Regions from separate parts of the Rhizobium sp. YAF28 genome, predicted to be linked through region 2. Evidence: riboswitches for the same ligand, from Rfam matches in the RefSeq annotation. Region 2 holds a riboswitch; the other holds the start of a gene.
The links. Region 2 has a riboswitch for FMN ahead of ribB (3,4-dihydroxy-2-butanone-4-phosphate synthase). Riboswitches for the same ligand answer to the same signal wherever they lie in the genome.
Positions count from the first base shown of each region.

Region 1: it holds a riboswitch for FMN, as region 2 does, so the genes downstream of both, AB4Z13_RS07315 (DMT family transporter) here and ribB (3,4-dihydroxy-2-butanone-4-phosphate synthase) in region 2, are expected to answer to the same signal.

Region 1 covers NZ_JBFRCX010000002.1:602,867-607,283, forward strand. Annotated here, with positions in the region: gene lon (endopeptidase La) at 1-739, shown strand, start outside; gene hupB (DNA-binding protein HupB) at 947-1,222, shown strand; FMN riboswitch at 1,345-1,497, shown strand; gene AB4Z13_RS07315 (DMT family transporter) at 1,581-2,489, shown strand; gene AB4Z13_RS07320 (esterase-like activity of phytase family protein) at 2,586-4,417, shown strand, end outside.
Region 2 covers NZ_JBFRCX010000012.1:161,195-165,611, forward strand. Annotated here, with positions in the region: gene AB4Z13_RS25715 (ThuA domain-containing protein) at 1-77, shown strand, start outside; gene AB4Z13_RS25720 (Gfo/Idh/MocA family protein) at 89-1,213, shown strand; gene ribB (3,4-dihydroxy-2-butanone-4-phosphate synthase) at 1,380-2,006, opposite strand; FMN riboswitch at 2,124-2,268, opposite strand; gene AB4Z13_RS25730 (glucose 1-dehydrogenase) at 2,374-3,156, opposite strand; gene tpiA (triose-phosphate isomerase) at 3,231-3,968, opposite strand; gene AB4Z13_RS25740 (SDR family oxidoreductase) at 3,973-4,417, opposite strand, start outside.

The DNA of each region.
Region 1 (4,417 bases), on a different contig from region 2:
GATCATCAAGGGCAAGACGAAGTCGGTTCACGTCACGGCAGCGAATATCGACGATTATCTTGGCGTTCCGCGCTTCCGCCACGGCGAAGCCGAGCGTGAGGATCAGGTCGGCGTGGTCACGGGTCTTGCCTGGACGGAAGTTGGCGGCGAGTTGCTGACGATCGAAGGCGTCATGATGCCCGGCAAGGGCCGCATGACCGTCACCGGCAACCTGAAGGAAGTGATGAAGGAATCGATCTCGGCAGCGGCGTCTTACGTCCGCTCGCGCGCCGTCGATTTCGGCATCCAGCCGCCGCTCTTCGACAAGAGCGACATCCATGTGCACGTGCCGGAAGGCGCAACGCCGAAGGATGGTCCGTCTGCAGGTGTCGCGATGGCAACCGCGATCGTCTCGATCATGACTGGCATTCCGGTCAACAAGGATGTGGCAATGACGGGTGAAATCACCCTGCGCGGCCGTGTCCTGCCGATCGGCGGCCTGAAGGAAAAGCTGCTGGCCGCATTGCGCGGCGGCATCAAGAAGGTGCTGATTCCGGAAGAGAATGCCAAGGATCTGGCAGAGATTCCGGACAACGTGAAGAACAACATGGAGATCATTCCGGTCTCCCGCATGGGCGAAGTGATCAAGCATGCGCTGGTCCGTCGTCCCGAGCCGATCGAGTGGGATGGCACGGTGGAAACGCCCGTCATCGCGACTGTCGAAGGGCTCGATGATGCAGGTGCAGCCATCGCTCATTGAGCTTTGGCGGCCACATTTATGCCCAATTGTTGCAAATCCTGAAAAAGGCCGGCGGAAACGCCGGCCTTTTTTGTGAAAACGTCATGTAGACGCTTGCTTTTCCTTGATTTGCAGGGTTTTTGGGTTCTCGGCGGGCCTGATGAAAGCGATTTCTGCGCCTAGCTTACAGATTGAGTTGTTTCAAACCATTTAGAAAGGGGTGGAAACATGAACAAGAATGAACTCGTGTCCGCAGTAGCCGAAAAGGCTGGACTGACGAAGTCTGACGCAGCATCTGCCGTAGACGCAGTTTTTGATGTTGTGCAGGCCGAGCTGAAGAACAAGGGCGACATCCGTCTCGCTGGCTTCGGCAGCTTCACGGTTTCTCATCGCGCTGCCACGAAGGGTCGCAACCCGTCGACCGGCGCCGAAGTTGACATTCCGGCACGCAACGTGCCGAAGTTCACGCCCGGCAAGGGCCTGAAGGACGCCGTCAACGGCTGATACGAGATTGTCCGCCGGCCGTAAACGAGAACGGTCGCGCAGGATTTCGAGGGGGGTTCGGCATCGCCGGACCCCTTTTTGTTTTCGCCGCTTGCGGCATGCAGCGCTTTGTCTTACGACGGTGATGTTCTCAGGGCGGGGTGAAAGTCCCCACCGGCGGTAAGGGCTACGGCCTGAGCCCGCGAGCGCCTTCTCAAGCCTTGGTTTGGGAAGGGTCAGCAGATCCGGTGTGATTCCGGAGCCGACGGTTAGAGTCCGGATGAAAGAGAATGAGCATGGCCGCGCGCGGGCAGGGATCTGTCGGCGTCTGCGTTCTGTAGCCTCATGCGTCCTGATTTATGTTTGGTCCCTATTCCGGATGGAAGACATGAATCAGAATTCCCTTGCAGTTTCGCACTCCCGCGCCTTCGCCGGTGCAGCCTTCATGGTGCTTGGAGGCGTCGTCTTCTCGCTCCTCAATGTCGTCACCCAATGGCTCACGATGAAGCTTGCCTTCCCGGCGGCCTCCGCAGCCTTCTGGCAATATGGCTTCGCCTTCCTTTTCTCCTTGCCCTTCCTGCGCAAGGTTGGCCTTTCTGCCATGCGCACGGATTATCCCTGGCGGCATATCGTGCGTGTCGTCCTTGCCGCGCTCGGCGTCGAGGCTTGGGTCTCCGGCCTCGCCTCCGTGCCGATCTGGCAGGCGATCGCACTCGTCATGACCTCGCCCTTCTTCATCATTCTCGGCGCACGCCTTTTCCTCGGCGAGCGTGTTGGCCCCACTCGCTGGATGGCGACAGGTGTCGGCTTTATCGGCGCCATGATCATCCTCCAGCCATGGTCGGACAGCTTCACCTGGGCAGCACTTCTGCCTGTTATCTCGGCCCTGCTTTGGGGCGCCTCTTCGCTCATCACCAAGAGCCTGACCGGCATTGAGAAGCCGGAGACGATCACCGTGTGGCTGCTGGTGCTGCTGACGCCGATCAATGGCGGCCTGGCGCTCGCGGCGGGCTTTGTGGTGCCGACGGGCGCCGCACTTGCTCTCTTCCTTCTGGCAGGCCTCCTGACGGTCGTGGCGCAATATCTGCTGACGCTCGCCTATGCCAGTGCCGACGCTGCCTATGTGCAGCCTTTCGACGACCTGAAGCTGCCGCTGAACGTGCTCGCCGGCTGGCTTTTCTTCGGCTATGCGCCGGCTGGTTATCTGTGGCTCGGCGCTGCGCTTATCCTCGCCGCGTCGCTCTTCATCATGCGCAGCGAGATGCGTCGCGAACGGCAGGCGGCCTGACGCAAACCGTACAAAATGTCGCAGGCTGTCATGTGTCTGTCATGGCAGTCCCGCAAAAAACCTCTGTTCGATTTTTTCGACATTGGGGGATTTTCAATGACATTGTCTTCGCGCAAGGCAGCGCTCGCTGCCATGCTTTTTGCATCCGTTGCCTTCCCGGCAGCGGCCGAGCCGGTTTTCAACCGCATCGCCTCTTTCCCGGTCGCGACCAACCTGCCGGCTGACAAGGACAAGCTTTCGGCCACCTCGGCCGAAATCATTACCGCTTCGCAGGATGGTAACACGCTGATCTACAGCGACAGTCCGCTCGGCGCGATTGGCTTCATCGACATCACCGATGCCAAAGCGCCCAAGGCCGGCGGCGCGCTGATGATGGACGGTGAACCGACCTCGGTCACGACTGCAGCCGGCAAGGCGCTCGTCGCCGTCAACACCGGCGAAAGCAAGCAGAAGCCGTCAGGCCGTCTGGCGATCGTCGATATCGCCGGTAAGAAGATCGATGCCACCTGCGATCTCGGCGGCCAGCCTGATTCGATCGCCCTCAACAAGGATAGGACGCTCGGCACTATCGCGATCGAAAACGAGCGCGACGAAGATGTCAACGACGGCAAGATCCCGCAGATGCCGGCAGGCGACCTCGTCGTCTTCCAGGTCAAGACCGACGGTACCGTCGATTGTGGCACAATCAAGCACGTTGCCCTGGCCGGTCTCGCCGGCGTTGCACCCGAGGATCCGGAGCCGGAATTCGTTGCCTTCAACAGCCAGAACGAAATCGCCCTGACCCTGCAGGAAAATAACGAGATCATCATCCTCGACGGCGCGACCGGCACGGTGAAGACGCATTTCACCGCCGGCACCGTTGATCTCACCGGCATCGACACCAAGCGTGACGGCGCCCTGAAATTTACCGGCGAGAAGAAGGGCGTCCATCGCGAGCCCGACGCTGTGAAGTGGCTGGACGACAACCGTCTCGTCGTCGCCAACGAAGGCGATTATGAAGGCGGTTCGCGCGGCTTCACCATCTTCGACAAGACCGGCAAGGTCCTCTTCGAATCCGGCAGCTCCTTCGAGCGTGCCGTCGCCGCGCTCGGCCACTATCCGGAAAGCCGCTCCTCGTCGAAGGGCGTCGAGCCGGAAGGTCTCGAAGCGGCCAAGTTCGGCACTGACAACCTGTTCTTCCTGCTCGCCGAGCGCGCTTCCGTCGTCGGCGTCTACAAGGACACGGGCGCCGATCCGGAACTGCTGCAGATCCTGCCGTCGGGTATTTCTCCGGAAGGCGCGATCGCCATTCCGCAGCGTAACCTGCTTGCGACCGCCAATGAACTCGACCTCGGCAAAGACGGCGGTGCGCGTTCGCACGTGATGATCTACGAGCGCCGCGAAGGCGAGAAGGCCTATCCGCACATTGTCTCCGCCGAGAAGGACGGCAATCCGATCGGCTTTGCAGCCCTTTCGGGCCTCGCCGCCGTTCCGGGCAAGCCGGGCATGCTCTACGCCGTCAGCGACAGCGTCCTCGGTTCGCAGCCGACGATCTACACGATCGACGCCACCAAGAAGCCGGCCGTCATCACCGATGCGCTGGTCGTCAAGCGTGACGGCGCTCCGGCTCAGAAGCTCGATATCGAAGGCATCGCTGTTGCCGCCGACGGCTCCTTCTGGCTGGCTTCGGAAGGCTATACCGAGCGCCTGGTTCCGCATGCGCTCTACAATGTTACCGCCAAGGGCGACATCAAGACCGAGATCGCCCTGCCGAAGGAGTTGCTCGCCAACGAAATCCGCTACGGCTTCGAAGGTGTCACGATCATCGGTACCGGCGACGATACAACGCTGTGGATGGCCGTTCAGCGCGAGTGGAACGACGACGAGAAGGGCTTTGTGAAGCTCCTCTCCTATAACCCCAAGAAGAAGGAATGGGGCGGCGTCCGCTA
Region 2 (4,417 bases):
CGGTAGAGAAGGCACTGGAGCCGATCGTCGAACGCGGCCCGAGACTGCATCAAGCCGGCGAAGCCGGTTACCGCTGAGGAGAAGAGCAATGCGTCTACTTGTACTTGGCACGGGCATGATGGCCAAAAACCAGGTTGCCAACTTCCTCGCCATCGATGGTGTCGAGGTGGTCGGCGCCGTCGACACCGATCGGACCCGGCTTGATGAGTTCGCTGATCATTTCAACATCGCAAGGCGCTTCAGCACGCTCGAGGAAGCGATCGCCTGGGGCGAATTCGATGCCGCCACCAACGTCACGCCTGACCGGATACATCATGCGACGAGCTTGGCGCTGATCGCCGCCGGCAAACACGTCTTCTGTGAAAAGCCGCTGGCAGAAAACTACGCCCATGCGCTGGAGATGACGGAAGCGGCTGAAGCCGCCGGCGTCGTCAACATGGTCAATCTCACCTATCGCAACGTCGCACCGCTGCAGCGCGCCCGCGAGATGGTGCTATCAGGTGAACTTGGCACCATCCGCCATGTGGAGGCCTCCTATCTGCAGAGCTGGTTGGTGTCTCGCGCCTGGGGCGACTGGCGCACGGAATCGCGCTGGCTGTGGCGCTTGTCCACCGGCCATGGATCGAACGGTGTGCTCGGCGATGTTGGCATTCATATTCTCGATTTCGCCGCCTATGGCGCTGCGACCGATATCGATCATGTCTTCGCCCGGCTCAAGACCTTCAACAAGGCGCCGGGCGGACAGATCGGTGAATATATGCTCGATGCCAATGACAGCTTCACCATGTCGGTCGATTTCGCCAATGGCGCGCTCGGTGTCATCCATGCGACACGCTGGGCGACCGGTCATCTCAACGAACTGAAGCTGCGCATCTATGGCGAAAAAGGCAGCCTCGAAGTCATCCATCGTCCTGACGGCTCAGATCTTCGCGGCTGCTTCGGTGACGATATTGAAAGCGCCACCTGGCGTGACATCGAGGTGCCGGCAGTGCTGACCAACTACCAGCGCTTTGCCGAAGCGGTCAGGACCGGAAAGCAGGACGATCCCACCTTCCGCCATGCCGCCAACCTGCAGAAGGTCATCGACCTCGCGATCGTATCGGAGAAAGAACGTCGGGAGTTCAATCTACTGGCCTCCGAGAGCCTGGAAGGCACGGCCGGCCAGGAACGCAAGACGGACGATCAGGGGCCGGCGCTAGCGCTCGTCGTCTGACGGCATGGTGAAACCTCGAAGGCCCGCATGACCGGGCCTTCGTCGAGCTAATAGCTCACGCTGCTTATCCGTGCCAGAGCCGAGTGCCTCGTTGCAGACTACACAAACGGCACCCACGCGATCTTGGCTCGCCGTGGCTCTTTTACGCCAGGCCAAGACACGCTTACTAGGCGGCCTTAACAGGCGCTCTCACGCCCCGATAAGCAATGAGATCCTCGATTGTGATCAGATGGAGGCCGTGCCGTTCGGCAAACTGCTCAAGCTCGGGCAGGCGTGCCATCGTGCCATCATCATTGGCCACCTCGCAGATGACACCTGACGGCGACAGGCCGGCAAGCCTTGCGAGGTCGACAGCCGCCTCGGTATGACCTGGACGAGAAAGCACGCCGTTCGGATGCGCACGCAACGGGAAGATATGGCCGGGCCGCGCAAAATCCTCGGGGCGGGACGTCTCGGCAATGAGTGCGCGAACCGTCGCGGCGCGGTCAGCCGCCGAAATTCCGGTCGTCGTTTGAGGAATATAGTCAACCGACACGGTGAAAGCCGTCTTCAAAAGTTCGGTATTGTTGGGGACCATCTGCGGGATCTGCAGCTCGTCCAGCCGCTCGCCTTCCATTGCCACACAGATGAGGCCGCGAGCATAATTCATCATGAAGGCGATCGCCTGCGGGGTGATTGCCTCGGATGCGATGACGAGGTCGCCCTCGTTTTCACGATCACGATCGTCGACGACGACCACGATCTCGCCACGCGCAATCGCGACGATCGCATCTTCGATTTTGGAAATTGCCATCTTCTCTGCCTTTCAAGGGTTAGCCGCGGTTTGCGGCGTACATGGCCTGTCAAAAGCCACCATTTTCCCTTGGGCGAACAAGCATATGAAACACCGCGTGCCGAGCGGTGTCCTCTGCGTTGCTCTCTTCCATCCGGACTATGACCGTCGGCTCCGGCATCTCACCGGATCTGCTGACCCTTCGCTTCCACGAAGGCGCTCGCGGGCTCCGAGTTGCCTCGATACCGCCGGTGGGGAATTGCACCCCGCCCTGAGAACATTACTTAGATAGATGATGAAGGCCTTGTTCTGCAAGAGGTTGGTGCAGATCTCGCCGCGGGAACTGCCTCGCAGAGGTGAAAGCACCGTTTCCTATTGTCGAACAGAGCTAGGACATGATGAGGCCGCCATCGACATTGATGGTCTGGCCGGTAATGTAGGCTGCATCGTCGCTGGCAAGGAAGGTGACGAGGCCGGCGACGTCTTCGCCGGAACCGGCGCGCTTCATCGGAATGCCTTCGACCCATTCCTTCATCAGTTCGCCGGGGCCGTAATTGCCGAGCAGCTTGCCCCATGCATGGTCGTTATAGGCCCACATGTCGGTCTCGATGATGCCCGGGCAGAAGGCATTGACGGTGATGCCGTCGGTCGCGACTTCCTTGGCAAGGCTCTGGGTGATGCCGACGACGCCCATCTTCGAGGCGGCATAATGCGGCGTATAGATGAAGCCGTCGCGCGCCTGGCCGGAGGCCGTGTTGATGAGACGGCCGCCGCCGCCGTGCTTGCGCATGCGGGCGATCGCTTCCTGGGCGCAGAGGAACACGCCTTTCGTGTTGACCGCCATGACCTTGTCCCACTCGCCCTCGGTCATATCCTCGATGCGGGCAATGGTGATGACGCCGGCATTCTGGATGGAGACGTCGACTGCGCCGAATGCCTGCTCGGCGGCGTCATAAAGGGCCTTGACGCTTGCCTTGTCAGTGACGTCGCCAACGAAGGAGATCGCCTTTCCGCCATCGGCCTTGATCTGTTCGGCCACGCCATGCACGCTGTCTTCATTGGCCGAAACGACGAGATTGGCGCCTTCGCGCGCAAAGCGTTTGGCGATCGCTGCACCGATACCGCGGCTTGCGCCGGTAATGACGACGGTCTTGTTTTCAAAACGTTGCATTCTCTTTTCCTTTCAACGGCGTCGGCGTGAGCGCACCGATCTGCACCGGCGACACTTGTCTCCGCACTCAGAGTTCAAACGGCTGCCGAAATAATTGCTGCGAATTCCGAGGCCTTCAGCGAAGCGCCGCCGACCAGCGCTCCGTCCACATTGCGAAGCCCGAATATCGCCTCTGCATTGGATGCCTTGACCGAGCCGCCATAGAGGATCTTGACCGAATGGCCATCGCTGCCCAGCCGCTCTTCGAGCATCTGCCGGATCGCCGCATGGACCTCCTCGATCTGTTCGTGGGTCGGCACCAGTCCGGTTCCGATTGCCCAGACGGGTTCATAGGCGATGACAAGATTTCGGCTGGTAGCACCCTCGGGGACGGATCCCCGCAGTTGTTCGCCGACGACTTCGATTGCCCGGCCTTCGTCGCGCTCATGGCGTGTCTCACCGACGCAGATGATCGAAATCAAGCCTGCCCGATGCGCGGCAAGCGCCTTCCCCAGCACAATCTCATCGTCCTCGCCGTTCAGGGCACGGCGTTCGGAATGTCCGAGGATGACATAGCGCGCACCGAGATCGGCAAGCATTTCGGCAGAAATTTCGCCCGTGTGGGCACCCGACGACTGCGCGTGGCAATCCTGCGCGCCGATGGCGAGATCCGTATCCTTGACCCGCGCCACGGCGCGGTCGATCAGCGTGAAGGGCGGGCAGACGACGATATCGCACGTCGCACTGCCCGTTAGCCCCTTCAGCGCCTCGATCTCAGCTTGGGAGGAGACGAGACCGTTCATTTTCCAATTGCCTGCGATCAGCTTACGCATGTCATCACCAGCAGCAGAAGCCGCCGTCAACGAGCAGATCGACACCCGTCACGAAACTTGCAGCATTCGAGAGCAGGAAGACCGCAGGACCGACCATCTCATCGACACTGGCCATACGCTGCATCGGCGTCTGTTCTTCGAAGAGCTTGGTCTGATGTACCATCTCCGGCCGGGTGTTCATCGGCGTTGCGGTATAGCCCGGCGAAATCGTGTTGACGCGGATGCCGCGCCCGACCCACTCCATGGCGAACGACTTCGACATATGGATCACGCCCGCCTTCGAGGCATTGTAATGGGCCTGGCTCAAACCGCGATTGACGATAACGCCCGACATGGAGGCGATGTTGACGATCGAGCCGCGGCCGTTCTTCAACATGGCCCGCGCTTCGGCCTGGCAGGACAGGAAGATGCCCTTCAGGTTGATGTCCATCAGTGTCTGGTACTGATCC